One region of the Streptomyces sp. NPDC058678 genome, then DNA from elsewhere that is predicted to be linked to it. Evidence: riboswitches for the same ligand, from Rfam matches in the RefSeq annotation. Region 1 holds a riboswitch; each other region holds the start of a gene.
What was found. Region 1 has a riboswitch for cyclic di-AMP ahead of ACFWWR_RS01290 (peptidoglycan DD-metalloendopeptidase family protein). Riboswitches for the same ligand answer to the same signal wherever they lie in the genome.
Positions count from the first base shown of each region.

Region 2: linked by a shared signal. The riboswitch ahead of ACFWWR_RS12830 (transglycosylase SLT domain-containing protein) and the one ahead of ACFWWR_RS01290 (peptidoglycan DD-metalloendopeptidase family protein) in region 1 are both predicted to bind cyclic di-AMP.
Region 3: linked by a shared signal. The riboswitch ahead of ACFWWR_RS24985 (transglycosylase family protein) and the one ahead of ACFWWR_RS01290 (peptidoglycan DD-metalloendopeptidase family protein) in region 1 are both predicted to bind cyclic di-AMP.
Region 4: linked by a shared signal. The riboswitch ahead of ACFWWR_RS18690 (M23 family metallopeptidase) and the one ahead of ACFWWR_RS01290 (peptidoglycan DD-metalloendopeptidase family protein) in region 1 are both predicted to bind cyclic di-AMP.

Region 1 covers NZ_JBHXSG010000001.1:292,330-299,429, forward strand. The annotation lists gene ACFWWR_RS01270 (helix-turn-helix domain-containing protein) at 1-7, shown strand, start outside; gene ACFWWR_RS01275 (DUF6126 family protein) at 4-126, shown strand; gene ACFWWR_RS01280 (tyrosine-protein phosphatase) at 131-928, opposite strand; gene ACFWWR_RS01285 (alpha-galactosidase) at 1,110-3,182, shown strand; cyclic di-AMP (ydaO/yuaA leader) riboswitch at 3,486-3,646, shown strand; gene ACFWWR_RS01290 (peptidoglycan DD-metalloendopeptidase family protein) at 3,651-4,643, shown strand; gene ACFWWR_RS01295 (DUF6250 domain-containing protein) at 4,894-5,610, shown strand; gene ACFWWR_RS01300 (SGNH/GDSL hydrolase family protein) at 5,756-6,541, shown strand; gene ACFWWR_RS01305 (TetR/AcrR family transcriptional regulator) at 6,719-7,100, opposite strand, start outside.
Region 2 covers NZ_JBHXSG010000010.1:132,076-139,175, reverse strand. The annotation lists gene ACFWWR_RS12845 (polyprenyl synthetase family protein) at 1-889, opposite strand, end outside; partial or broken gene ACFWWR_RS12840 (MFS transporter) at 1,394-1,585, shown strand; gene ACFWWR_RS12835 (CocE/NonD family hydrolase) at 1,604-3,598, shown strand; cyclic di-AMP (ydaO/yuaA leader) riboswitch at 3,880-4,043, shown strand; gene ACFWWR_RS12830 (transglycosylase SLT domain-containing protein) at 4,049-4,780, shown strand; gene ACFWWR_RS12825 (HAD family hydrolase) at 4,784-5,596, opposite strand; gene ACFWWR_RS12820 (LacI family DNA-binding transcriptional regulator) at 5,700-6,728, opposite strand; gene ACFWWR_RS12815 (carbohydrate ABC transporter permease) at 6,764-7,100, opposite strand, start outside.
Region 3 covers NZ_JBHXSG010000029.1:9,880-16,979, forward strand. The annotation lists gene ACFWWR_RS24975 (cytochrome P450) at 283-1,554, shown strand; gene ACFWWR_RS24980 (transglycosylase family protein) at 1,723-2,736, shown strand; cyclic di-AMP (ydaO/yuaA leader) riboswitch at 2,919-3,096, shown strand; gene ACFWWR_RS24985 (transglycosylase family protein) at 3,100-3,804, shown strand; gene eno (phosphopyruvate hydratase) at 4,189-5,475, shown strand; gene ACFWWR_RS24995 (septum formation initiator family protein) at 5,594-6,070, shown strand; gene ACFWWR_RS25000 (DUF501 domain-containing protein) at 6,093-6,638, shown strand; gene ACFWWR_RS25005 (exopolyphosphatase) at 6,635-7,100, shown strand, end outside.
Region 4 covers NZ_JBHXSG010000018.1:116,636-123,735, forward strand. The annotation lists gene ACFWWR_RS18680 (M16 family metallopeptidase) at 1-1,346, shown strand, start outside; gene ACFWWR_RS18685 (M16 family metallopeptidase) at 1,343-2,746, shown strand; cyclic di-AMP (ydaO/yuaA leader) riboswitch at 2,963-3,130, shown strand; gene ACFWWR_RS18690 (M23 family metallopeptidase) at 3,143-3,907, shown strand; gene ACFWWR_RS18695 (GntR family transcriptional regulator) at 4,189-4,881, shown strand; gene ACFWWR_RS18700 (HPr family phosphocarrier protein) at 5,008-5,289, opposite strand; gene ACFWWR_RS18705 (GNAT family N-acetyltransferase) at 5,468-7,100, shown strand, end outside.

The sequences.
Region 1 (7,100 bases):
GCCATGAGCAACATTGAGGAGAAGTTCCCCCGCGCCCTGTGGGTGCGGCTGATCATCTACCTGGCGGTGGGGCACCTGTTCGCGGCCTTCGTCTATCTGCTGTTCGCGCTGGGGGCCCAACAGTGAGCGCTCAGTCGAGCAGGCGCTCCCGCAGCCGCTCCCGGATCGCCGGAGTGACTCCGAGCCCCTGCTCCAGGTACGTCTCCACGCTGCCCCACGTCTCGTCGATGGTGTCGAAGGCCGTCGCCAGATACTCGGCGCGCGCGTCGAACAGGGGGCTGAGCAGTTCCATGACCTCGGGGGAGTAGGCCGAGGCTGCGCTGCTGCTGCGGCGCACCTTGTAGCGGCGGTGCCTGGCGTTCGACTTCAGGTAGTCGGTGACGATCGCCTCCCGCTCCACGCCCAGGGCCAGCAGCGTCACCGCTATCGACAGCCCGGCGCGGTCCTTGCCGGCCGCGCAGTGCATCAGCACCGGGACGCTGTCCTCGGCGACCGAGTACAGCACGCGGGAGTGCTCGGCGGTGCGCTCCTTGATGATCATGCGGTACGACGCGATCATCCGGTTGGCGGCCCTGCCGTCGGACAGCAGCTCGCGCAGCTGGTCGAGGTCGCCGTCGCGGACCATCTTCCAGAACTCCGCGCCGTCCGCCGGGTCGCTCAGCGGCAGGTTCACATTCCGCACGCCCCGCAGTTCGACGTCGGGACCCTCCAGCTTCTGGTCCGCGGCATTGCGGAAGTCGAAGATCGTGTGCAGGCCCAGGGACTCGAGGAACGCGCGGTCCTCCTCCGTCGCGTGCGCGAGGTGGCCGCTGCGGAACAGCACTCCGTGCCGCACCCGCCGTCCGTCCACCGTCGGCAGCCCGCCCACGTCCCGGAAGTTGCGCACTGCGGCCAGCTGCGGTTCGGTCGACGGGACCTGCTGCGTCACGAAAGCTCCTCCCACTCCGTCCCGCCGACGCGGCTCGGCGACGGGCACCCACTCGACGATACGACATGGGTTCCTGGGGCAATGAGTTGTCCACAGGCGTTGCACGGAGGGCTCGCGCACCTTGATGATGTTGGGGCTTGAGTGCACCTGTTCGTGCCTGTTCGAATCTGTGAGGGACTGCATGCTGGAGATCGCCGAGAACGGCCGCACATGGCTCCTGTCGGGGCCGACCAGCGGTTACGCCGTCCACCTCACCGCTGACGACGAGCTCCTGCACCTGCACTGGGGGCCACGGATCGCCCTCGCCGACGCCGAGGCGCTCGCTGTCCGCCCGCTGCCCGACTACTGGCCCTTCGAGTCCCCGCTCGACGGCCGCGAGGAGTACCCCGTCGAGGGTGGTCCCCGCTTCGTCCGGCCCGCCCTGTCGGTGCGCACGGAGGAGGGGCGCGGCACCGAGTGGCGCTTCGAGGCGTACGAGCGTGCCGAGGACGACGGACTGCGGCTGCGGTTCCGCGACGGCGGGCTGGCGATCACGCTGCACTACCGGATGCGCCACGACGTCCTCGAACGCTGGGTGACCCTGGACAACGACGGGCCGGCCCGGGAGCTCCTGCGCGCCGACTCCGCCGTCTGGACCCTGCCCGACCGCGACGGCTGGCGGCTGTCCCAGCTGCACGGCCGCTGGGCCGCGGAGTCCCGGCTCGTGCGCTCCCCCCTCACCTACGGTGAGAAGGTCATCGGCAGCCGCCGCGGCCACACCGGACACCAGCACCTGCCCTGGGTCGCGCTCGACACCGACGCCACCGAGGAGCGCGGCGAGGTCTACGGCTGCGCCCTCGGCTGGTCCGGGTCCTGGCGGATCGCCGTGGCCCAACTCCCGGACGCCCGCGTGCAGATCACCGGCGGGGCCGGGTACGACGACTCCGGCCTGCTGCGGCTGGCGGCGGGGGAGTCCTTCACGACGCCCGTGTTCGCCGGCCTGTGGAGCGACGGCGGCTTCGGCGGGGCGAGCCGCGCCTGGCACGCGTACCAGCGTGCGTATGTGATCCCGGACGCGGACCAGGACCGGCCGGTGCTGTTCAACTCCTGGGAGGCCACGGAGTTCGACATCTCCGAGGAGCAGCAGGGGGTGCTGGCGCGGCGGGCCGCGGCGATCGGCGTCGAGCTGTTCGTCGTCGACGACGGCTGGTTCGGAGCCCGCACCAGCGACCGCGCCGGGCTCGGCGACTGGAAGCCCAACCCCGACCGCTTCCCCGGCGGCCTCAAGCCGCTCGGCGACTACGTGCACGCCCTCGGTATGCGGTTCGGCATCTGGGTCGAGCCGGAGATGGTCAACCCGGACAGCGAGCTGTACCGGGCTCACCCGGACTGGGTGCAGTACCAGTCGGGACGAAAGCGGACGGAACTGCGCAATCAACTCGTACTGAACCTCGCGCGCGAGGACGTCCAGGAATACCTCTGGGGGCAGCTCCACGAGCTCCTCTCCAGTGCCCCGATCGACTACGTGAAGTGGGACTTCAACCGCTGCTTCACCGACGCGGGCTGGCCCGGCGAGTCCTATCCGCAGCGCCTGTGGGTCGACCACGTGCACGCCCTGTACCGCCTGTTGGACCGGCTGCGGGCCGCCCACCCGGGCGTCGCCTTCGAGTCCTGCTCGGGCGGCGGCGGCCGGATCGACCTCGGCGTGATGAGCCGTACGGACCAGGTGTGGACCTCCGACAACACCGACCCGCTCGACCGGCTCGCCATCCAGCACGGCTTCAGTCAGGTCCACCCCGCCCGGGTCATGGCCGCCTGGGTCACCGACAGCCCCAACACCCAGCTCAACGGCCGGGTCAGCTCGCTGCGGTTCCGCTTCGTGAGCGCCATGGCCGGGGTGCTCGGCGTCGGCGGGGACCTCGCCGAGTGGACCGAGGAGGAGCTCGCCGAGGCCGGTGACTGGGTGGCTCTCTACAAGGAGATCCGGCCCCTCGTGCAGCGCGGCGACCTCTACCGGCTGCGGCCCCCGGAGGGCGGGCTGAGCGCGGTGCAGTACGTGCTGGGCGACGAGGCCGTCGTCCTGGCCTGGCTCCAAGCGCAGCGCTACGGCGAGCCCGTGCCGGCGCTGCGACTGCGAGGCCTCGACCCGTCAGCGTCGTATGAATGCCGCGAAACGGGCGAAGTTCACAGAGGTGCCGTACTGCTGCATCACGGACTGCGGACGCAGGTGCGCGGTGACCTGGATGCGACGATTCTCCGCCTGCGTCGTATCTAGGGTTTCTGTCTGAAATGGCGCCTTCGTTCCAACTCCGGTCGGAGCAAAGGCGCCTGGGGGGCGGCCACGTGAGGAGCGTCATATTCGTGACCGTGCGTTGCCCGTCATGTTCACGTAATCAACACGCTTTTCATGGGTGTTTGGCCAAAAGGGCAGTCCCCTAATGCACTCAGTGTGACCGGGAATTCTCTCAGGTGACCAACAGAAAGGTATTCGGGGGCAACCACTTACTTGTCCCTTTGCGTCCTGGTCGCTTACGTTCACCACTCATCCGGACGGACGCCCAATCCTGCCGCCGCCCGGAACCCGCACACACCCACCCGTACACGGCAGGAGCGGGGGACCCACAGGTACAACGCCTGTTCCGGTCTCCGGAACGGCTAGGGGTTAAGTCGTACTTCGGTACGGCCGGGCATCTCCAGTCCGCACCCGACAGCTCACCTCGCAGGCGCCGGAGAGGAATTCGCCATGCCCGCGAAGGGTAAGCACCGCCGACCGAAGTCCCAGCGCTTCACTCGCTCCATCGCCGTCGCCGGAACCGGCGGCGCCGCACTTGCGCTCCCGCTTCTCGGGGCCACCGGCGCGCACGCCGCCACCCCGCAGTCCGTCTCGGAAAAGGCCGTTCAGTCGTCCGTTCCGGCCACCGTGCAGAAGGTGGCCGAAAAGGCGGCGGCCGAAAAGCAGGAGGCCGCGCAGACTTCGGGCGCGAAGACCTACTCCGTGCGAGCCGGTGACTATCTCGCGAAGATCGCGGACGAGCAGAACGTCAGCGGTGGCTGGAAGAAGCTCTACTCCGACAACCGCGCGGCCGTCGGCGACGACCCGTCGCTGATCCACCCCGGCCTGAAGCTCTCGATCGGCAAGAAGGCGGCGACGAGCACGCCCAAGTCGTCGTCCTCCTCGGACTCTTCCTCTTCTTCGTCCAAGTCGTCGGATTCGTCGAAGCCGTCCAAGTCGTCGGATTCGTCTGATTCATCCGCGTCGTCGCAGTCGTCCTCCTCGTCGAAGACCGAGGCGGCCGCCCAGAGCGCCGACACCGCCGGCAACTCCAGCGGCTTCAGCCTCCCGGTGAGCGGTGCCTCCGTCGGTACCGCCTACCGCACGGCGGGCAGCATGTGGTCCAGCGGCTACCACACGGGCGTCGACTTCGTCGTCCCAACCGGCACCTCCCTGAAGGCGGTCGGCGCGGGCACGGTCGTCTCCGCGGGCTGGGGCGGCGCGTACGGCAACCAGGTCGTCATCAAGCTCGCCGACGGCTACTACGCCCAGTACGCCCACCTGTCCTCGCTCTCCGTCTCCAGCGGCCAGTCCGTGACGGCCGGCCAGCAGGTCGGCCTCTCCGGCGCCACCGGCAACGTGACCGGTCCGCACCTGCACTTCGAGATCCGCACCACGCCCGACTACGGCTCGGACGTGGACCCGGTCGCCTACCTCCGCTCGAAGGGCGTGGCCGTCGGCTGACGCTCCTTCCAGCGCCCCTGAGGGTGGCGCCCCACACACCACCGAAGGCCGGACCCCGATCCCCGGGTCCGGCCTTCGGTGCGTTCGCCCTTCCTCACTCATGATCACTTCGTTGCGGTCTTGTGGCAGGGGTGCACGGAGCGTCGACAGTGAGGGGAGAGAGGGGACACAGTGAACTCCGCACCGGTGCAAGCGCTTTCTCCGTCTGTGCCGAAGCCCTCGATCACCCTCCTGGAAGGAGCCGTCTCCCGTGACGACCACGCGTAGAGCCTTCGGAGCCCTCACCGCGGGCGCCGCCCTGGCCGCCCTCGCGCCCGCGACCGACGCGAGCGCCACGCCCCGTCATCGCCGGCTGATCGCCCGCGACGACTTCCGCCACGGTCTCGGCCGGTGGGCGGTGGAACTCGAGAAGGGCGGTACCGTCACCGCCTCCCGCGGGGTCCTGGACATCGACGTGCCCGCCGGCGCGACGGTCTGGTTCAAGGAACGGCTCGAAGGCCCGTACGTCCTGGAGTACACCGCCACTCCGGTGTCGGCGGGCGGGGTCAACGACCGGGTCTCCGACCTCAACAACTTCTGGAACGCCGTCGACGTCCGTTCCCCCGACGACCTTTTCGCCACGCAGCGGGGCGGGGCGCTGGCGGAGTACGACTACCTCAAGACCTACTACTCCGGATACGGCGCCAACTACAACACCACGACCCGGCTGCGCCGCTACGTCGGAGAGGCGGGCGTCCGGCCGCTCGTGTACGACTACACCGAGCCGCTGCTCGTGCCGAACGAGCCGAACCGGGTCCGGATCGTCTCCGACGGCTCGGGCGTCCGGTGGTGGAACAACGGGAGGCTCGTCTTCGACTACGGCGACCCCGAGCCCTACACGAGCGGGCACTTCGCCTTCCGGACCACCTGGAGCCACTTCCGGATCAGCGGGTTCCGGGTGTGGCGGTTGCAGCCCCAACAGCGGTGAAGGCAGGGCTATTCCTGCTTTGACCAATCCTTGAAGAGTGGCTTATCTCACCGCCCGTCAACCCCTTCCTACGGTCGCGTAGCTCACATCCCAAGGGGAATCATGGGCCGACGTGGCAGACGATTCGAAGAGTGACAACAGATCAGTGATCGGGTCGTACGTGGCGGTGGGGGACAGCTTCACCGAGGGCGTCGGCGACCCCGGCCCCGACGGGTCGTTCGTCGGCTGGGCCGACCGGTTCGCGGTACTGCTCGCGGACCGGCGACCCGAGGGCGACTTCAGGTACGCGAACCTCGCGGTCCGCGGGAAACTGCTCGACCAGGTGGTGGAGGGCCAGCTTCCGCAGGCCCTCGAACTGGCCCCTGACCTGGTCTCTTTCTGTGCCGGTGGCAACGACATCCTGCGGCCCGGCACCGACCCCGACGAGGTGGCCGAGCGTTTCGAGCGGGCGGTGGTGCAGCTCACCGCCGTCGCGGGCACGGTGATGGTGACGACCGGGTTCGACACCCGTGGCGTGCCCGTCCTCAAGCATCTGCGCGGCAAGATCGCCACCTACAACGGACATGTGCGGGCCATCGCCGACCGCCACGGCTGTCCGGTGCTCGACCTGTGGTCCCTGAAGACCGTTCAGGACCGGCGGGCATGGGACGGCGACCGGCTCCACCTGTCGGCGGACGGGCACACGCGCGTGGCGCTGCGCGCGGGGCAGGTCCTCGGTCTGGAGATCCCGGCCGACCCGGACCAGCCCTGGCCGCCGCTGCCGCCGCGCGGCACGCTCGAGGTCCGGCGGGACAACGTGCACTGGGCGCGCGAGTACCTGGTGCCGTGGATCGGCCGTCGGCTGCGCGGGGAGTCCTCGGGCGACCACGTGACCGCCAAGGGCAGGCTGTCGCCGGACGACATCAAGACGCGGATCGCTTCCGTGGCGTGAGTGCGTGAGTGCGTGAGTGCGTGAGTGCGTTAGGGCGTGGGGGGCTTCAGGGCTTCAGGGCTTCAGGGCTTCAGGGCTCGAGGGTGCCCGGTGCGTGCCGGCCCGCGGGCGGGGCGGCTGGGCACTCGGCTCGTCCGGGCGGGGGCCGGCTCGTGCGGGGCAGCGGGCTCGGCGCCGCTAGGTCGTCAACGCCGCCCGTGCCAGCCCGAGTTCCCGGGCGAGCGCCTCGTCGACCCATTCCTGTGCCCGCGCCCGCGAGACCGCGCCCGAGTACGACGTGAGCTGTACGGCGAGCCCGTCCAGCAGGGCCGTGAGGCGCAGAGCCGTGCCGCCCGGGTCCGGGCAGTGGAACTCGCCGGCGGTCACGCCCTCGGCGATCACCTCGGCGAGGGCGGCCTTCCACCGCCGGTCGAGGTCCCGGGTGACGTCCTGGAGTGCGGGCTCGCGCAACGCGGCCGCCCAGCCCTCGATCCACAGCCGCCAGCCCTTGGCCGGGCCGGTCGGGGCGTACCAGCGCACCGCCGCCCGCAGCCGGCGCAGCGCCGTGGTGCGGCGGCCG
Region 2 (7,100 bases), on a different contig from region 1:
CCTGCTCCAGCGCGGGGTGCGCCCGCAGCGCCTCCAGCGCCTGCGCGTGCCGCGCGTCGTCGGTCAGGTCGGAGTCCAGCAGCTCGCACAGCGCGATGTCCTCGGCCAGCCCCAGGCGCTCCGCCCGCTCCCGCAGCCGCAGTACCGGAAGGGTCCGGATGCCCTCGCGCAGATCCGTGCCCGGCGTCTTCCCGGACTCGTGGGAGTCGGACGCGATGTCCAGGACGTCGTCCGCGAGCTGGAAGGCGACGCCCAGCCGCTCGCCGTACTGCGTCAGCACGTCGACGACCGTCTCGTCGGCGCCCGACATCATCGCGCCGAACCGGCACGCCACGGCCACCAGGGAGCCCGTCTTGCCGCCCAGCACGTCGAGGTAGTGCTCGACCGGGTCGCGCCCGTCCGTCGGGCCGGCCGTCTCCAGGATCTGGCCGGTGACCAGCCGTTCGAACGCCTCCGACTGGACCCGGACCGCCTCGGGGCCGAGGTCGGCCAGGATGTGCGAGGCGCGCGCGAACAGGAAGTCGCCGGTGAGGACGGCGACCGAGTTGCCCCAGCGGGCGTTGGCGCTGGCGACCCCGCGTCGCACCTCGGCCTCGTCCATCACGTCGTCGTGGTACAGCGTCGCCAGGTGGGTCAGTTCCACCACCACCGCCGACGGCACGATCCCCGGCGCATAAGGGTCCCCGAACTGGGCGGCAAGCATCACGAGCAGCGGCCGGAACCGCTTTCCGCCCGCCCGCACCAGGTGCTGGGCCGCCTCCGTGATGAAGGGGACCTCACTCTTGGTGGCTTCGAGCAGTCCCTCCTCGACAGCCGCCAATCCGGCCTGGACATCGGCTTCCAGAGCCTGGTCCCGCACGCTCAGCCCGAACGGCCCGACGACGGTCACGAGGGGTCTCCTGTCTGCTGGTGTCTACTGGCGATTACACGGTTTGTCGATAGGTCGCTGCCATCACTCAAGTCAGCGTATCCGGTCACGTTTCGATCACCGATAGCGCCCGCCCGTCCAGCGCGGGCGGTATCGGATCACGACGGGTATGTTTTTGATCACTTGAAAAGAACGGATATCTATCGACTTACATGGAAGTAGTGGAGTGTGTCCCGAACCACCCTCGACACCGCGCCCGGCGGTCGGCCGCCGCCCGAGGACGACACCGCCTCCCTCGGCCGGCCCAAGAGCCTGCTCACCCTCTCCGCCCTCGAGGTCCGGGAGCGCTTCTCGCTCCTCGGCACGCAGGCCATCCTCGCCCTCCGCCTCGCCGACACGGTGACCCACGGCGGCATGGGCATGTCGCCCGGAACCGCCGCCTACGTGAGGGGCCGCCGTCACCTGGCCGGACGCAAGCGCACGGCCGAGTTCGCCCTCGCCGCCGGCAGGTGGCTCACCGGGGGCAGCCGGACCATGCCCCTCGGGTTCCTGTCCCTCGCCCGGGCGAACGGCATCCACGCCCGGACGGTGAGGCTCCACGACGACGCCTCCAGGCCCGCCTGCTTCGGCGGCAACGGCGCGATCGCGGTGGCCACCGGTCTGGCGGCCACGGCCGCGGCGCCGTGGCCTCGGCGCACCATGCACCCGGTCCACTGAAGTCACGGGGTCACGCTCATGCACATCCGTACGTCCTTCCCCTACGAGACGACCCACGAGGACCTCCGCATCCCGCTCCCGGACAGGACCCACCTCTACGCGCGCGTGTGGCGTCCCCTCACGGACGAACCAGTACCCGCGATCCTCGAATACCTGCCGCACCGCCTGACCGACTGGACCGCGCCCCGCGACTGGCAACGCCATCCCTGGTACGCGGGCCACGGTTACGCCTCCGTACGAGTGGACCTGCGCGGACACGGCAACAGCGAGGGCATGCCCGGCGACGAGTACTCGGCGACGGAGCTGGCCGACGGCGTCGAAGTAGTCAACTGGCTGGCTGCCCAACCCTGGTGCGACGGCAGGGTCGGCATGTTCGGCATCGCCTGGGGCGGCTTCAACTCCCTCCAGATCGCGGCCCTCGCTCCCGAGCCGCTCAAGGCGATCGTCACGGTCTGCTCCACCGACGACCGCTATGACAACGACGTGCACTACAGGGGAGGTTCCGTCCTCGCGGTGGACATGCACGCGTGGGCGGCCACCATGCTCGCCGTCGTCTCCCGCCCGCCGGACCCGCGGTACGTCGGCGAGGCCTGGCGGGACATGTGGCTCAAGCGCCTGGAGGAGGTCGATCCCCTCATCCACACCTGGCTCGACCACCAGACCCGGGACCGCTACTGGCGCCACGGCAGCGTCTGCGAGGACTACGGCGCGATCGACGCCGCCGTCCTCGCGGTCGGCGGCTGGCACGACCCCTACCGCGACACGGTCCTGCGCCTCGTCGAGCACCTCCCGGCCGACCGGGTCCGCGGCCTGATCGGCCCCTGGTCCCACCAGTACCCCGACCGCGGCCTGCCGCCCGGCCCGGCGATCGGCTTCCTCCAGGAGACCCTGCGCTGGTGGGACCACTGGCTCAAGGGCAAGGACACGGGCGCGATGTCCGAACCCCTCCTGCGTGCCTACGTCAGCGACTCCCACCCCCCGGCCACGGTCCACGACACCCTGCCCGGCCGCTGGGTCGGCGAGCCGGCCTGGCCCTCCCCCAACGTCACGACGATCTCGTACGGCCTTCAGGGTGCCCCTTTCCTCGTTCGCTCCCCGCAGCACACCGGCATCGACGCCGGCCGCTTCCTCCCCCTCGGGAACGACGCCGACCTGCCGCCCGACCAGCGCGAGGAGGACGGCAGGTCGGTGTGCTTCGAGTTCGAAGCCGCCGAGGAGTTGTGGGTGTTGGGGCGGCCGAGGGTACGGCTCAGGCTGACCTCCGAGGTGCCGCGCGGCCAGGTGATCGCCCGGGTCTGCGACGTGGCCCCGGACGACTCCTCGACCCTGGTCACCCGGGGCGTGCTGAACCTGTCGGCGCGGCAGGGACGGGACAAGGTCGTGCCGTGGGAGCCGGGTGTCACGGAGGACGTGGAGTTCGAGCTGAACGGCATCGGCCACGCCTTCCCGCCCGGCCACCGCATCCGCCTGTCGGTCTCCTCCACGTACTGGCCGTGGATCTGGCCGCAGCCCGACTCGGCGGCCGGCTTCGCGCTGGACCCGGAGGGCAGCTTCCTCGAACTGCCGGTGCGGGCAGGGGAATCCGTCTCCGGCATCACCTTCGAGGAACCGGAGCAGTCCGAGCCGCTCGGCGTCAACTCCCCGGTCACGCTGGACGAACCGCGACCGGAGCGGCTGGTCGTACGCGATGTGGCCAAGGGTGAGTGGCGGCTGGAGGTCGACCCGCGCCCCGGCGGCACCCGGGTGTATCCCGACGGTCTGGAGTGCACCGAGGACGCGCTGGAGACGTTCACGATCAACGAGTCGGACCCACTGTCGGCCCGTGCCCGGTCGGAGTGGTCGGTCCGACTGCACCGCCCCGAGCTCGCCTGGGAGGCGACGGTGCGTACCCGGTCGGAGCTCAGCTGCGACGAAACGGACTTTTTCGCCTCCAATGAGGTGATCTGCACGGACAGCGACGAGGTGGTCTTCCACCGGACGTGGGAGAAGCGGATCCCACGGACGGCCGGTTGACTACGAGTTGGGCTCATTGCCCGATTTGACACCCTTGCGAACGCGCGTGAGTTGGGTCACTCGCGCCCGATTTCGGCCTCGATGCCACCGGCTCACATTCCCCCTTGCACGGTGCGCGAGTTGAGTCTTGGCAACCGCAAAGGATCAAGCGCCCCATATGCCTCAGACCAAGGTCAACAGGTCGATGTGTGAATCCGGCACTTGTTACGGACATGTGCTCTCGCATACGTTCCGGGCCTGTCGGGCGGACGCCTAATCCTGCCGCCGCCCAACAGGACACTCATCGACCATCACCGCACGGCAGGAGCGGGGGAACCAGGTAAGTCGCCGCACCGGAAATCACGCCGGTACGACTAGGGGTGAAGTCGCGCCGCCTCACGGCGGCGCGGCCGGGCAGCTCCCGCCCGAACCCGACAGCTCACCTCGTAGGCGCCGGAGAGGAACAGCGCCATGGCCGCACGAGGCAAGCACCGTCGCACCCGAACCAGCCCGCTCACCCGAGGCGTCGTCACAGCCGGAACCGGCATCGCCGCCCTCGCCCTCCCGCTCCTGAGCACGACCACCGCGAGCGCCGCACAGCCGGCCAAGGTCCCCGCCGCCGCGCCGGCCGCGGCGCAGGTCAGGACCGTCACGTACACCACGGTCAAGGGCGACACGCTCTATGGCATCGCGGACAAGTACGGCACTCCCGGCGGCTGGCAGCAGCTCCACAAGGACAACCGCAAGGCCGTCGGCGACAACCCCCGGCTGATGCACGCGGGTCTCGAGCTGAAGGTCAGGACGACCAAGAAGGCGAGCGCGCCCGCCAAGAAGTCCACCCAGTCCGTGGCCACCGCCACCCAGGCCTCGGTCAAGACGTACGCGAACAACCTCGACGGCTGGATCCGCGAAGCGCTGGACATCATGGCGCAAAAGGGGATTCCCGGCTCGTACGACGGCATTTACCGCAACGTCATGCGCGAGTCGTCCGGCAACCCGCAGGCCATCAACAACTGGGACTCCAACGCCGCCGCCGGCACTCCGTCCAAGGGCCTGCTCCAGACCATCGACCCGACCTTCCAGGCGTATCACGTGGACGGCACGTCGTGGGACCCGTACGACCCGGTCGCGAACATCACCGCGGCCTGCAACTACGCGGCCGCGCGGTACGGCTCGATCGACAACGTCTTCGGGGCGTACTGAGCCCTACCGGCGCGGAAACAGTCTCTCGAGGACGACGGCGATGCCGTCGTCCTCGTTGGACAAGGTGATCTCGTCGGCCACGGACTTCAGTTCGGGGTGGGCGTTGGCCATGGCCACGCCGCGGGCGGCCCAGTCGAACATGGGGATGTCGTTGGGCATGTCCCCGAAGGCGATGGTGTGTTCGGGCCCGAGGCCCAGATGGTCGGCGGCCAGGGCGAGCCCCGTCGCCTTGGTGATGCCGCATGGCTGGAGTTCGACGGTCCCGGGACCCGACATGGTGACCGTCGCCAGGGAACCGATCACTCCGCGGGCCGTCGCCGCCAACTCGTCGTCGGACAGGTCGGGATGGCGCAGCAGCACCTTGCTGATCGGCTCGCTCCACAGGTCGTCGCGCCTCCCGACCCGTACCGCGGGCAGGGTCGGGTGGGGCATCAGATAGCCCGGCTCGATGAGGGTCAGCCCGTGGACGCCGTCCTGGTCCACGGCCGCGTACACCTGGCCGATCTCGGCCTCGATCTTGCCGAGCGCGGTCTCGGCCAGCTCCCGGTCCAGGGTGACCGACCACAGCAGACGGTCCGCGCCGGCGTCGTACACCTGCGCGCCCTGCCCGCACACCGCGAGCCCCTCGCTGCCCAGGTCGTCGAGGAGCGGCCGCACTCTGGGCGCCGGGCGGCCGGTCACCACCAGATGCCGGGCCCCTGCCGCCGCCACCCGCGCGAGCGCGGCGAGCGACCGGTCGGAGAGGGTGTCGTCGCCTCGGAGCAGCGTTCCGTCCAGGTCGGTGGCGATGAGTGAATATGCGGTGGGTGCGGCCATGATCAGAGAATACGGATGGAACGCCCCGGCGACTCGACGCGAACCGGACGGCTACAGCCTTCACATGCGTTGACGCCTGCTCCGGTTACGGCAGTTGGCGCGGTCACGCGGAGTCCCGTACCACCAGTTCCGTGGGGAGTATCACTCCCGACGTGTCCTCCCCCGCGATCTGCGCGAGCAGCATGCGGACCATCTCGGCGCTGATGCGCTCGAAGGGCTGGCGGACGGTGGTGAGGGCGGGGGTGATGGCGGTGGCCGCGGGAGAGTCGTCGAAGCCTCCGACAGCGATGTCGTCGGGGACCGAACGGCCGCTCTGCTGCAGGGCGTTGACGACCCCCTGGGCCATGAGGTCGGAGGCGACGAACACCGCGTCCAGGTCGGGTGCCTGGGTGAGCAGCCGGTGGGCCGCCTGCTCGCCGCCGGTACGGCGGTAATCGCCCTCGGTCACCAGTGCCGGGTCGTAGGGCAGCCCCGCCTCGGCGAGCACCTCGCGGTAGCCGGCCAGCCGGTCCGTGCCGCCGGGGGTGTCCAGCGGACCGGTGATCATGCCGATGCGGCGGCGGCCGCTGGCCAGGAGGTGGCGGACCATCTCCCGGGCCCCGTCGCGGTCGTCGGCCGCCACGTAACTCACCCTGGAGCCGAGGCCCATCGGCTTGCCGCAGGCCACCAACGGCATCCCGGCGGCGCGCAGTTCGGCGGCGACCGGGTCCCCGCTGTGACTGGAGACCAGCAGGACGCCGTCGACGTGGCCCGAGGTGATGTAGCGGGTCACGCGTCGGCGGTCGTCGTCGGTCGCGGCGAGCATCAGCAGCAGCGGGATGTCGTGCCGGGCCAGGTGCTCGGTGCAGCCCCGCAGCAGCACGTTGAAGTTGGGGTCCTCGAAGAACTTCTCCTGCGGCTCGGTCAGGAGGTAGGCCACCGAGTCCGAACGTCCCGTACTGAGGCTGCGCGCGTGCCGGTTGACCACGTACCCGGTCTTCCTGATGGCGGACTCGACCGCCCGGCGGGCGGCCGGGGAGACGTAGTGGCCGCCGTTCAGGAAGCGGGAGACGGTGCCCCGCGACACGCCGGCCTCCCGCGCCACGTCGTGGATGGTGGGCGGTCGGCGGCGTCCGTTGGCGCTGGTGGTCATGTTCCTCGTTCGTGACGGTGGAGTCGGCGGAAGGCTCAGGCCTTGACCGAGCCGCTCAGCAGGTCCAGGGACCAGAACCGCTGGATCACCAGGAAGAGCGCGATCAGCGGGATGATCGCCAGCAGACATCCGGTGATGACCAGGGTGTAGAGGGCGGGCTGCGAGGCGCCCTGCGCGAGCAGCGTGTAGAGCCCGAGGGTGAGCGGGAACTTGGTGTCGTCGGCCAGCATCACGTACGGCAGCAGGAAGTTGTTCCAGATGGCGACGAACTGGAAGAGGAACACCGTGATCAGGCCCGGCATCATCATCGGTACGGCGATCCGCGAGAAGATCCGCCACTCGCTCGCGCCGTCCATGCGGGCGGCTTCGAGG
Region 3 (7,100 bases), on a different contig from region 1:
CCCCACCAACCTCCCCGAAGGGCTCTCTCCGCCCCGGCTCTTCCGAGGCTCCCGGCCTCTTCCGAGGCTCCCGGCCTCTTCCGAGGCCCCCGGCCTTCGAGGACTCCGCCGCACCCCGGTCCTCCCCGCCGCCTCACCGGCCCCCCGAAGGGCTCTCTCCGCCCCGCCCGCCCCCTCCGCCTCCTCACCAGCCTCCCCGCAGCGATCCCTCCGCCCCAGCTCGGCCCCATCCCGGCTCCCACCCGGCGTTCCCCCAGCCGAGTCTCCGGATACCGTCAGGGAGTGACCGACCAGCCCACCCCCACGGACCCCGCCCCGGAACTCTTCACCTGGGAGTTCGCGACGGATCCCTACCCTGCCTACGCCTGGCTCCGCGAGAACGCCCCCGTGCACAGAACCAAACTCCCCAGCGGCGTGGAGGCCTGGCTGGTCACCCGGTACGTCGACGCCAAGCAGGCCCTCGCCGACCCGCGTCTGTCCAAGAACCCGGCGCATCACGACGAGCCCGCCCACGCCAAGGGCAAGACCGGCATCCCCGGTGAGCGCAAGGCCGAGCTGATGACCCATCTGCTCAACATCGACCCGCCGGACCACACGAGGCTCCGCCGGCTCGTCTCCAAGGCGTTCACGCCGAGACGCGTCGCCGAGTTCGCGGACCGGGTTCAGGAACTCACCGACCACCTCATCGACCAGTTCGCCGAGAAGGGCAGCGCCGACCTCATCCACGAGTTCGCCTTCCCCCTGCCCATCTACGCGATCTGCGACCTGCTCGGCGTCCCTCGCGAGGACCAGGACGACTTCCGGGACTGGGCGGGGATGATGATCCGTCACGGCGGAGGGCCCCGGGGCGGTGTGGCGCGGTCGGTGAAGAAGATGCGGGGCTATCTCGCTGAGCTCATCCACCGCAAGCGGGAAGCGCTACCGGAGACCGCCGCCCCCGGCGAGGACCTCATCTCCGGCCTCATCCGCGCCTCCGACCACGGCGAGCACCTCTCGGAGAACGAGGCGGCGGCCATGGCCTTCATCCTCTTGTTCGCAGGGTTCGAGACCACCGTCAACTTGATCGGCAACGGCACGTACGCCCTCCTCACCCACCCCGAGCAGCGAGACCGGCTCCAGAAGTCCCTCGCCGCCGGTGAACGGGGCCTCCTGGAGACCGGGGTGGAGGAACTGCTCCGCTACGACGGCCCCGTCGAGCTCGCCACCTGGCGGTTCGCGACCCAGCCGCTCCGCATCGGTGGGCAGGACATCGTGGCCGGCGATCCCGTTCTCGTCGTACTCGCCGCCGCGGACCGGGATCCGGAGCGGTTCGTCGATCCGGACACTCTCGACCTGTCCCGCCGTGACAATCAGCACCTCGGATACGGCCACGGCATCCACTACTGCCTGGGCGCACCCCTCGCCCGTCTGGAGGGGCAGACCGCGCTCGCCACGCTCCTGACGCGCCTTCCGGATCTGCAACTCGCGGTGGAATCGGCAGATTTGCGATGGCGGGGTGGTCTCATCATGCGCGGACTGAGGACGTTGCCCGTCGAGTTCACGCCGCGTGTCTGACTCCTCTCACCTGCGTAAAGGTGACGCGCCCTCACCTCTGTGATCTTCACGTGATCTACGCGGCATTAACTTGTGACAAGTGTTCGACTGCCTATACGTTCACGGATCAGCGCGGCGCCGAGCCTCACCCGCCGCGCTGGTCATCGTTGTCTCGCGAAAGGTTTCCGCATGCTCTCCGGGAACGGCCGTCATCGTCGCCCCCGCCAGGCTCCGGCCATCCTCGTGGCGGCCGGAGTGACGGGCTCCGCCATCGCGATCCCGCTCCTCGGCGCCACCGGCGCGAGCGCGGCGACCGGGACCACGTGGGACCAGGTGGCCAACTGCGAGACGGGTGGCTCCTGGAGCGAGAACAGCGGGGACGGGTACTACGGCGGGCTCCACATCGCCCAGAAGGACTGGGAGCAGTACGGCGGTCTCGACTTCGCCTCGCGCGCCGACCAGGCCAGCCGCAACCAGCAGATATCGGTCGCCGAGAAAATCCTCGCGGACAAGGGTGTCGGCTACTGGTCCACCTGCGGACTGCTCAACGGGCTCAGCAAGGACTCCGCGGCGGCCGACGTCGACACGGGTGTGGTGGACGGCGCGACGTCGGGCAGCGGCGAATCGTCCGACTCGCCCGGCTTGTCGGACTCCTCCGAGTCCTCGGCGGACTCGTCGGCAGACGCGTCCTCGGACGCGTCCGTGTCGCCCACCCCGTCCGGCTCCGGCGACCAGTCGGACGGGTCGGACAAGGCAGGCAACTCGGGCAAGTCCGACTCCTCCTCTGATTCCGTCCCGGGCTCCGATGACTCGCAGGACTCACAGGGTTCCGACAGCTCCGCCACGGACACCACGAAGCAGGATGACTCGGACAAGTCCTGGCAAGAGGGCGGCTCTTCGGCCCTCGTCGACACCGGCTCCCTCAGTGCCGGCCGGCACCGCGGTGGCAGTGCCGACGAGACCGCCGCCGACAGTGGTACCGGCGACGCCGCCGACGGCACCTCCACGGGCCGTCACGCCGTCCGCGCCGACTCGTACACCGTCCGCGTCGGAGACACTCTCGCGTCCATCGCGGACTCCCTTGACCTCCAGGGCGGGTGGCGCGAGCTCTACGCCGAGAACAAGCAGGCGATCGGCGTCGACCCGAGCGTCATCGTGCCCGGTCAGACCCTCTCCGTCGGTGTCGAATCGGGCGAAAACTAGCGGGAGTTCGCGTCACACTTCACACTGAATGTCCGTTTTAGTGAAAGTGTGGGATGACTCTCAGAAGCCCTGATCGTCTTTGAAATTCCGCGGATCGCGTGTCTACGGTCAGGACCGCTCGCCAACACGAGCCCCGGCTGCCGCAACGCCGAATCCTGCCAGCGGCCGTACGGGAACAGTCGTCGCGTCAAGCGCCGTAGGCAGGAGCGGGGGACCCAAGGTAAGCGCCGGAACCAGCAGTTGAGCTGGGTCCGGCTTGGGGTGAAGCCGTGCCGCGCACGAAACAGTGCGAGGCACGGCCGGGCAACTCAACCGGCCCGAACCCGACAGCTCACCTCGCAGGCGTCGGTGAGGGGATCCACCATGCTGTTTTCCGGCAAGGGCAAGCACCGCCGTCCGTCCAAGGCCACCCGGGCCATCGCCATCGCCGGTGTCACCGGCGCCGCCGTCGCCGCCCCGCTGATGGCGGCCGGCAACGCCTCCGCCGCCACCGCCTCCGAGTGGGACGCCGTCGCCCAGTGCGAGTCCGGCGGCAACTGGTCCATCAACACCGGCAACGGCTACTACGGCGGCCTGCAGTTCTCCGCCTCCACCTGGGCCGCGTACGGCGGCACGCAGTACGCCTCGCAGGCCAACCAGGCCTCCAAGTCGCAGCAGATAGCCGTCGCCGAGAAGGTCCTCGCCTCCCAGGGCAAGGGTGCCTGGCCGAGCTGCGGCGTGAACCTGTCGAGCTCCGCGTACAACGGCAGCACCGACACCTCGTCGAACAGCTCCAGCGGCTCCAGCAGCTCCAGCAGCGGTTCCTCGGAGACCACGACCCGTTCCTCGGAGCAGCAGGCGTCCCGTTCCGCGGACCGTCCGGCCGCGAAGAAGACCGTCACCACCCCGACCGGCAAGAAGGTCAAGAAGGGTGACGGCGAGTACAAGGTCGTCAAGGGCGACACCCTCAGCTCGATCGCCGAGGAGAACGACGTCAAGGGCGGCTGGGCGAAGCTGTTCGAGCTGAACAAGGACATCGTCGAGGACGCCAACCTCATCTACCCGGGCCAGCAGCTGCACCTGAAGTGACACGCGGCTCGTAGCTCAGCCACAGCGTCCTTATACCCGCGGGCTCCACAGTGGAGTCCGCGTGAGGGCCACCCCCGTCCCCACGGGCTCCCCGCTCCGGTGCGTCTTCCCCCGTACGCACCGGGGCGGGGCTTTTTCATGGGGTTTGACTGCGGGCTTCGGTGCCGGCTTCGGTGCGAGCCCCGTGCGTGGTTGCGTGCGGGGTTTCGTGGGGTTTCCGCGCACGTTGTACGGGGCTCTTTGTTCCGTTCGGAAACAATTTACTCTCGGTTCTGTCCATCGGGTGGTCGACGGGCTGGCCGATCGCCCGGAGCCGGTTAGGCTCGTCCCGCAGTACCCATCGCGGTCCTGCCAGCCCGCGTCACATTGAAGAAGGAGATGCTCGTGCCGTCCATCGACGTCGTCGTAGCCCGGGAAATCCTGGACTCCCGAGGCAACCCCACGGTCGAGGTCGAGGTCGGCCTCGACGACGGCAGCACGGGTCGTGCCGCCGTTCCGTCCGGTGCCTCCACGGGTGCCTTCGAGGCCATCGAGCTCCGCGACGGTGACCCGAACCGCTATCAGGGCAAGGGTGTCGAGAAGGCCGTCCTCGCCGTCATCGAGCAGATCGGCCCGGAGCTCGTCGGCTACGACGCCACCGAGCAGCGCCTGATCGACCAGGCGATGTTCGACCTGGACGCCACCGACAACAAGGGCTCGCTCGGCGCCAACGCCATCCTCGGCGTCTCCCTCGCCGTCGCCCACGCCGCCTCCGAGGCCAGCGACCTCCCCCTCTTCCGCTACCTGGGCGGCCCGAACGCGCACCTGCTGCCCGTTCCGATGATGAACATCCTGAACGGCGGCTCGCACGCCGACTCCAACGTGGACATCCAGGAGTTCATGATCGCGCCGATCGGCGCGGAGTCCTTCTCCGAGGCGCTGCGCTGGGGCACCGAGGTCTACCACACCCTCAAGAAGGTGCTGAAGTCCAAGGGCCTGTCCACCGGCCTCGGCGACGAGGGCGGCTTCGCCCCGAACCTCGGCTCCAACCGCGAGGCCCTCGACCTCATCCTCGAGGCCGTCAAGGAAGCCGGTTACACCCCCGGCGAGCAGATCGCCCTGGCCCTGGACGTCGCCGCCTCCGAGTTCTACAAGGACGGTGTCTACTCCTTCGAGGGCAAGGAGCGCTCCGCCGCCGAGATGACGGAGTACTACGAGGAGCTCGTCGCGGCCTACCCGCTCGTCTCCATCGAGGACCCGCTGTTCGAGGACGACTGGGCCGGCTGGAAGGTCCTCACCGACAAGCTCGGCGACAAGGTCCAGATCGTCGGCGACGACCTGTTCGTCACCAACCCGGAGCGCCTGGCCCGCGGCATCGAGGAGGGCGCCGCCAACGCCCTGCTCGTCAAGGTCAACCAGATCGGCTCGCTGACCGAGACCCTGGACGCCGTCGAGATGGCCCAGCGCAGCGGCTTCAAGTGCATGATGTCCCACCGCTCCGGCGAGACCGAGGACGTCACCATCGCCGACCTCGCCGTCGCCACCAACTGCGGCCAGATCAAGACCGGCGCCCCGGCCCGCTCCGAGCGCGTCGCCAAGTACAACCAGCTGCTGCGCATCGAGGAGATCCTCGACGACGCCGCGGTGTACGCCGGCCGCAGCGCGTTCCCGCGGTTCCGCTCTGCGAACTAGGCACAGCAAGGGCTGACCCAAGCGGGGTCAAGCCCTAGCCAGTCGTACGTACGTCCCCGTACCCGGTCCCGTACCGTGTCCGGGGACGTACGTACGTGTGAGACGGGAGGCGGGGGACATGGCCGTGAAGGACCGGGACCGTTTCTCCACCGCGACCAGGATCAAGCTGCTCGGCGAGCAGACCGCGGCCCGTGTCTACCGCTCCCAGACCAAACGGCAGGCCCGCCGCTCCCGGCTCACCGGCCGGGCCGCGCTGCTCGCCATGGTCCTGTGCACGCTGGTCGTGGCGCTCGCCTATCCCATAAGGCAGTACGTCTCCCAGCGCGCCGAGATCGCCGACGTGCAGCGCCAGCAGGAGCAGGCCCGGCAGCGGGTCGAGCAGCTGCGCGACCTCAAGGCGCGCTGGCAGGACGACGCGTACGCGGAGCAGCAGATCCGGCAGCGGCTGCACTACGTCATGCCGGGCGAGACTGGTTACATCGTCATCGACCCGGACGCGGCCAGGCAGTCGCGCGCCGACCTCGGCGCGGCCGACCGCCCCTGGTATGCGAACGTCTGGGACGGCGTCGACAAGTCCGACGCCTCCGACCAGTGAACCGACCGATGGAAAGACAGGCATGCAAACGCCCCCGCCGACCACCCCGCGCACCGAGCCCACCGACGCGGACGTCGAGGCCTTCAAGCAGCAGCTCGGGCGTCCGCCGCGCGGTCTGCGCGCGATCGCGCACCGTTGCCCGTGCGGCCAGCCGGACGTGGTCGAGACGGCCCCCCGCCTCCCCGACGGCACACCCTTCCCGACGCTGTACTACCTGACGTGCCCCAAGGCGAACTCCGCCATCGGCACCCTCGAGGCGAACGGCGTGATGAAGGAGATGACCGAGCGGCTGGAGACCGACCCGAAGCTCGCTGCCGCCTACCGCGCCGCGCACGAGGACTACGTCCGGCGCCGCGACGAGATCGAGGAGCTGAAGGGCTTCCCCAGCGCGGGCGGCATGCCGGACCGGGTGAAGTGCCTGCACGTCCTGGTCGCCCACTCCCTGGCGGCCGGTCCCGGGGTCAACCCGCTGGGCGACGAGGCGCTGGAGATGCTGCCGGAGTGGTGGCGCAAGGGGACGTGTGTGACGCCCGTTCAGGACGTTCCGGTTCAGGGGGAGGCCAAGTGACCCGGGTCGCCGCCGTCGACTGCGGTACGAACTCCATCCGGCTCCTCGTCGCCGACACCCCTGCGTCCGACAGCGCCTCCGGCGCGGGGGCGACCGGCGACCTGGTCGAACTGGACCGCCGTATGACGATCGTCCGCCTCGGGCAGGGCGTCGACCGTACCGGCCGGCTGGCCCCCGAGGCTCTGGAGCGGACCTTCGCCGCCTGCCGCGAGTACGCGGCGATCATCAAGGAGCACGGCGCGGAGCGGCTGCGTTTCGTCGCGACCTCCGCCTCCCGGGACGCGGAGAACCGGGAGGAGTTCGTGCGCGGGGTGCTGGACATCCTCGGTGTCGAGCCGGAGGTCATCACCGGCGACCAGGAGGCCGAGTTCTCCTTCACCGGCGCCACCAGGGAGCTGACCGGCCGCGACGACCACGCCAAGCCCTACCTCGTCGTGGACATCGGCGGCGGCTCGACCGAGT
Region 4 (7,100 bases), on a different contig from region 1:
CCATGGGTCACACGGCCACAGCACAGGCAGGCTCCGGCGGCCTGACAGCGACCGAGCACCGCCTGGCCAACGGGCTGCGCGTGGTGCTCTCGGAGGACCACCTGACCCCGGTCGCGGCGGTGTGCCTCTGGTACGACGTCGGCTCGCGCCACGAAGTCAAGGGTCGTACCGGCCTTGCTCACCTTTTCGAGCACCTCATGTTCCAGGGCTCCGGCCAGGTCAAGGGCAACGGCCACTTCGAGCTGGTCCAGGGCGCAGGCGGCTCGCTCAACGGCACCACCAGCTTCGAGCGCACCAACTACTTCGAGACCATGCCCGCCCACCAGCTGGAGCTCGCCCTCTGGCTGGAGGCCGACCGCATGGGCTCGCTGCTGGCCGCCCTCGACGACGAGTCGATGGAGAACCAGCGGGACGTCGTCAAGAACGAGCGCCGGCAGCGCTACGACAACGTCCCCTACGGCACGGCGTTCGAGAAGCTGACTGCCCTCGCCTACCCGGAGGGCCACCCCTACCACCACACCCCGATCGGCTCGATGGCCGACCTGGACGCGGCCACCCTGGAGGACGCGCGCGCGTTCTTCCGCACGTACTACGCGCCGGGCAACGCCGTCCTGTCGGTCGTCGGCGACATCGATCCGGAGCAGACGCTCGCCTGGATCGAGAAGTACTTCGGGTCCATCGCACCGCACGACGGCAAGCCCGTACCCCGCGACGGCTCGCTGCCCGACGTCATGGGGGAGCAGCTGCGTGAGGTCGTGGAGGAAGAGGTCCCCGCGCGCGCGTTGATGGCCGCCTACCGGCTCCCGGAGGACGGCACGCGCGCGTGCGACGCGGCCGACCTGGCGCTCACCGTCCTCGGCGGCGGCGAGTCGTCGCGCATCTACAACCGGCTCGTACGACGCGACCGTACGGCGGTGGCGGCCGGCTTCGGCCTGCTGCGGCTGGCCGGGGCGCCCTCCCTGGGCTGGCTGGACGTGAAGACCTCAGGTGATGTGGAGGTGCCGGTGATCGAGGCCGCCATCGACGAGGAGCTCACCCGGTTCGCCGAGGAGGGCCCCACGGCCGAGGAGATGGAGCGGGCCCAGGCCCAGCTGGAACGCGAGTGGCTGGACCGGCTCGGCACGGTCGCGGGCCGCGCCGACGAACTGTGCCGCTACGCCGTCCTGTTCGGCGACCCACAGCTCGCCCTGACCGCCGTACAGCGCGTGCTGGACGTGACGGCCGAAGAGGTCCAGGAGGTCGCCAAGGCCCGCCTGCGCCCCGACAACCGCGCTGTGCTCGTCTACGAGCCGATCGCCCCCGAAACCCCCGCCGACCAGGACGAGAACGAGGAGGCGGCCCGGTGACCGAGCTCGCCACGATGGAATTCCACCCCCAGCCCCAGGCCGGCGACGCCAAGCCCTGGGCTTTCCCGGCGCCGCAGCGCGGGACCCTCGACAACGGCCTGACGGTGCTGCGCTGCCACCGCCCCGGCCAGCAGGTCGTCGCCGCCGAGGTGATCCTGGACGCGCCCCTGGACGCCGAACCGGCCGGTCTGGACGGCGTCGCCACGATCATGGCGCGGGCCTTCTCCGAGGGCACCGACAAGCACTCCGCCGAGGATTTCGCCGCCGAGCTGGAGCGCTGCGGCGCCACCCTCGACTCGCACGCCGACCACCCCGGCGTACGGCTCTCCCTCGAAGTCCCGGTCTCGCGTCTCGCGAAGGCGCTGGGCCTGCTCTCCGACGCCCTCAGGGCGCCCGCGTTCGCGGACAGCGAGGTCGAGCGGCTGGTGCGCAACCGCCTCGACGAGATCCCGCACGAGCTGGCCAACCCGTCCCGGCGGGCCGCCAAGGAGCTCTCCAAGGAGCTCTTCCCGGCGACCTCGCGCATGTCGCGCCCGCGCCAGGGCACCGAGGAGACCGTCGAGAACATCGACTCCGCGGTCGTACGCGGCTTCTACGAGAAGCACGTCCGCCCCGCCACCGCCACCGTCGTGGTCGTCGGCGACCTCACCGGGATCGACCTCGACGCGCTGCTCGGGGACACCCTCGGCTCCTGGACCGGCTCCTCGGCCGAGCCCCGCCCCGTGCCGCCGGTGACCGCCGACGACGCCGGGCGGGTCGTCATCGTGGACCGCCCCGGCGCCGTCCAGACGCAGCTGCTCATCGGCCGTATCGGTCCCGACCGGCACGACCGCGTGTGGCCCGCGCAGGTGCTCGGCACGTACTGCCTGGGCGGCACCCTCACCTCCCGCCTGGACCGCGTCCTGCGCGAGGAGAAGGGCTACACCTACGGTGTGCGGGCGTTCGGGCAGGTCATGCGCTCCAGCGCCCCCTCTTCCCCCGGCGGGGCCACGGGTGCCGCGATGCTCGCCATCAGCGGCTCCGTCGACACCCCGAACACCGGCCCCGCCCTCGAAGACCTGTGGACGGTGCTGCGCACCCTCGCCGCCGAGGGGCTCACCGACGCCGAGCGCGACGTCGCCGTGCAGAACCTCGTCGGGGTGGCCCCGCTGAAGTACGAGACGGCGGCGGCGGTGGCGGGCACGCTGGCCGACCAGGTCGAACAGCACCTGCCGGACGACTTCCAGGCGACGCTGTACCAGCAGCTCGCCGCGACCGGCACCGTCGAGGCCACCGCGGCGGCCGTGAGCGCCTTCCCGGTCGACCGGCTGGTGACCGTCCTCGTCGGGGACGCGGCGCAGATCAAGGAGCCCGTGGAGGCCCTCGGCGTCGGCGAAGTCACCGTCGTTCCGGCGGAGTAGTCGCAAGCGCGCGGCAAAGTGGGCGCACGCGCGCGTCCAAGGGGCCCTGGTGACTCAAGAGTCGCCAGGGCCCTTGTATGTCCGAATTGAGGGAGAGGTTGCCTGTCTGCCCTGTGGCATGCGCTACAAAAGCCGTGATCCGTTTGGGGATTGAAAGTTGCCGCGCTTAGCGTCATGCGGGCTGTTCGTCAGGCAGTGCGCCGCAGCCGCGGCACCGGACAGTCATCGCCGAGTCCCCACATGGCGCGAGCCTGGGGAGCCGGGGACCCAAACCATAAGTCCCTGGGGTGAATCGGACGCCCGCGCGCACCGCGAGGGGGTCCGTAGGAGACCTTCCTGCTCCGAACCCGTCAGCTAACCCGGTAGGCGAGAAGGAAGGAAAGGACCAGCCACCACATGGCGTTCACCTGCGCCACCGGGAAGCACCGGCGTCCCAGCCGGATGAAGCGCACCACCGCCCGGGCCGCCGGCATCGCGGCGCTCACCACCACCGGCGTCATCGGCACCCTGGCCGCCCCGGCGCTCGCCGCCGAACCGGCCGTCGAGCAGACCGGTCTCACCCCCGTCATCACCATGGGCGACTCGGTCGCCGACCAGATCGACGCCCAGGCGGCCGCCCAGAAGCAGGCCGCCGATGAGGCGGAGGCGCAGCGGAAGGCCGAGGAGGCCGCGCGCAAGCAGGCCGTCGCCGAGGCCAAGCAGGCCCGCGAGGCCAAGGAGCGCGCCGCCCGCGAGGCCGAGCGCAAGCGCCTCAACTCCTACGTCGCCCCGATCTCCGGTTCGTACATCTCGACCGGCTACAAGGCCGGCGGCGGCGTCTGGTCCTCCGGCAGCCACACCGGCGTCGACTTCCATGCCGCGAGCGGCACCTCCGTCCACGCGGTCGGCTCCGGCACGGTCGTCGAGGCGGGTTGGGGCGGGTCGTACGGCAACAACGTCGTGATCAAGATGAACGACGGCACCTACACCCAGTACGGTCACCTGTCGTCCCTCGCGGTCTCCGTCGGTCAGACGGTCACCCCGGGCCAGCAGATAGGCCTCTCCGGTGCCACCGGCAACGTCACCGGCCCGCACCTGCACTTCGAGGCCCGCACGACCCCGGAGTACGGCTCGGACATGGACCCCGTCGCCTACCTCCGCTCGCACGGCGTGAACGTCTGACGCTCGCACGGCGTGAACGTCTGACGCCCGCACGGCGTGAACGTCTGACGCCCGCACGGCGTGATCGTCCGACGCCCGCGCCCGTGATCGTCTGACGACCATTGGTCCGCATCCCGAAGCCCCGGCTCCCGAGCCGGGGCTTTCGGTGTTTCGGACGGCCGTCTGTCCAAAAAATATCCATGGATTCCGGCCCGCCATCGGAAATTCCCGCTGATTGCAATAGAGTCGCTGAACACACGTCAATCGTCGACGTTTCACGGGGATTAAAGCGGAGGTCGGTCATGCGTATTCCGGCGCACTCGGTATGCACGGCGATCCGTGACGACATCGTCGCGGGTGTCTACGAGCGCGGCAGCCGGCTCACCGAGGAACTGCTCGCGCGGCGCTACGGCGTCTCGCGCGTCCCCGTCCGGGAGGCCCTGCGCACGCTGGAGGCGGAGGGCTTCGTGGTGACCCGGCGGCACGCGGGCGCGTGCGTCGCGGAACCCACCGAGCAGGAGGGTGCCGACCTGCTGGAGATGCGCATGCTCCTGGAGCCGCTCGGCGCCTCGCGGGCCGCCCAGCGGCGCACCGAGGCCCATCTCAAGGTGCTGCGCGGCCTCGTGCGACTGGGGCAGGAGCGGGCCAGGCGGGGCAACAGTGAGGACCTGCGCTCCCTGGGGAGCTGGTTCCACGAGACGCTCGCACAGGCCTCCGGCAGTGCCGCGATGACCTCGATGCTGACCCAGCTGCGTCACAAGATCGCCTGGATGTACGCGGTGGAGGCGCCGGCCAACCCCGTCGAGTCGTGGGCGGAGCACGGCGCGATCGTGGACGCGGTGGCGCGCGGCGACAGCGAACGCGCGCGGGCACTCACGGCGCTGCACACGGAGCGCGCGACGACCGCGCACCGACTGCGCTTCCCCGGCGGGGAGCGGCCGGACCGTGTGAGGAACTCGCAACATCCCGTAAACATGACGGGCCTGCGGCATTAACACGAGCGCCGTATACAAAGAGGGGATAATTCGCGGGGGATTATTTCTGCTGCCCGCGAGCGGGAAATGCAAAGGGCTCGCCCGATAATTCGGACGAGCCCTTCGTTGCAACCTTTAATTGGATGGTCAGACGGTCTCGGGAAGCTCCTCGAGACCCTCGGAGACCAGCTTCGCCAGACGGTCGAGAGCCACATCCGCGCCCTCGGCGTCGGAGGCGAGGACGATCTCCTCGCCGCCCTGGGCGCCCAGACCGAGGACGGCCAGCATGGAGGCCGCGTTGACGGGGTTGCCGTCGGCCTTGGAGATCGTCACCGGGATACCTGCGGCCGTGGCGGCCCGGACGAAGATGGAAGCGGGGCGGGCGTGGAGACCCTCGGCCCAGCCGACGTTGACGCGGCGCTCAGCCATGTGATGCTGCCCTTCGGTGTATCAAGGTTGTCTAGACCAGTTTCCCATATCGTGAAGCATGCCCGGAGCGGTCCTTCGTCCCGCCCCGGTGTGTCGTCGGACCGCGGCCTCGGTCCGGCTGACGTCCTCCACAGACTGCCTCGCGCCGTTGTCGTACGCGAGCCGTACTCTGGGGCCCATGCAGACCTCGTCGGACCGGCACGAGTACCCCGCCCACTGGGAAGCCGACGTGGTGCTGCGCGACGGTGGGACCGCGCGCATCCGGCCCATCACCGTCGATGACGCCGATCGCCTCGTCAGCTTCTACGAGCAGGTGTCGGACGAGTCGAAGTACTACCGCTTCTTCGCGCCCTACCCTCGTCTGTCCGCCAAGGACGTCCACCGCTTCACGCACCACGACTTTGTGGACCGGGTGGGACTCGCGGCCACCATCGGCGGCGAGTTCATCGCCACCGTACGCTACGACCGCATCGGCGCCGACGGCATGCCCGCCGCGGCCCCGGCCGACGAGGCAGAGGTCGCCTTCCTCGTCCAGGACGCCCACCAGGGACGCGGGGTCGCCTCCGCGCTGCTCGAGCACATCGGGGCCGTCGCGCGTGAGCGGGGCATCCGCCGTTTCGCCGCCGAGGTGCTGCCCGCCAACACCAAGATGATCAAGGTGTTCCGGGACGCGGGGTACACGCAGAAGCGCAGCTTCGAGGACGGCGTCGTCCGCCTGGAGTTCGACCTGGAGCCGACGGACCGCTCGCTCGCCGTGCAGTACGCGCGCGAACAGCGCGCCGAGGCGCGGTCCGTGCAACGGCTGCTCATGCCCGGGTCCGTCGCCGTCGTCGGGGTCGGCCGCACGCCCGGCGGAGTGGGCCGCAGCGTCCTCGACAACATCAGGGACGCCGGGTTCACCGGCCGGCTGCACGCCGTGAACAAGGCACTCCCCGAGGGGCAGAAGGAACTCGCCGGGGTGCCCGCCCACCGGTCGGTCCGGGAGGTCGACGGGCCCGTCGACCTCGCGGTCGTCGCCGTTCCCGCGGAGCACGTTCCCGAAGTGGTCGAGGAATGCGGCACGCACGGCGTGCAGGGGCTGGTCGTGCTCTCCGCCGGGTACGCCGAGAGCGGGCCCGAGGGGCGCGAGCGGCAGCGTGAACTCGTCCGGCACGCGCGGGCGTACGGCATGCGGATCATCGGGCCGAACGCGTTCGGCATCATCAACACGTCCGCGGACGTACGGCTGAACGCCTCGCTGGCTCCCGAGATGCCCCGGCCGGGCCGGATCGGGCTGTTCTCCCAGTCCGGCGCGATCGGCATCGCGCTGCTGTCCCGACTGCACCGGCGCGGGGGCGGGGTCACCGGGGTCACCGGCGTGTCGACGTTCGTGTCGTCCGGCAACCGGGCGGACGTCTCCGGCAACGACGTCCTGCAGTACTGGTACGACGACCCCGACACCGACGTGGCGCTGATGTACCTGGAGTCGATCGGCAACCCGCGCAAGTTCACGCGGCTCGCACGGCGTACGGCGGCCGCGAAACCGCTGGTCGTGGTGCAGGGGGCACGGCACGGGGGAGCGGCTCCGCAGGGGCATGCCGTACGGGCGACGCGGTTGCCGCACGCCACCGTGTCCGCGCTGCTGCGGCAGGCCGGGGTGATCCGGGTCGACACGATCACCGAGCTGGTCGACGTCGGGCTGCTGCTCGCGCGCCAGCCGCTGCCGGAGGGGGCGCGGGTGGCGATCCTCGGGAACTCCGAGTCGCTGGGGCTGCTCACGTACGACGCGTGCCTCTCCGAGGGGCTCAGGCCGTTGCCGCCGCTGGACCTGA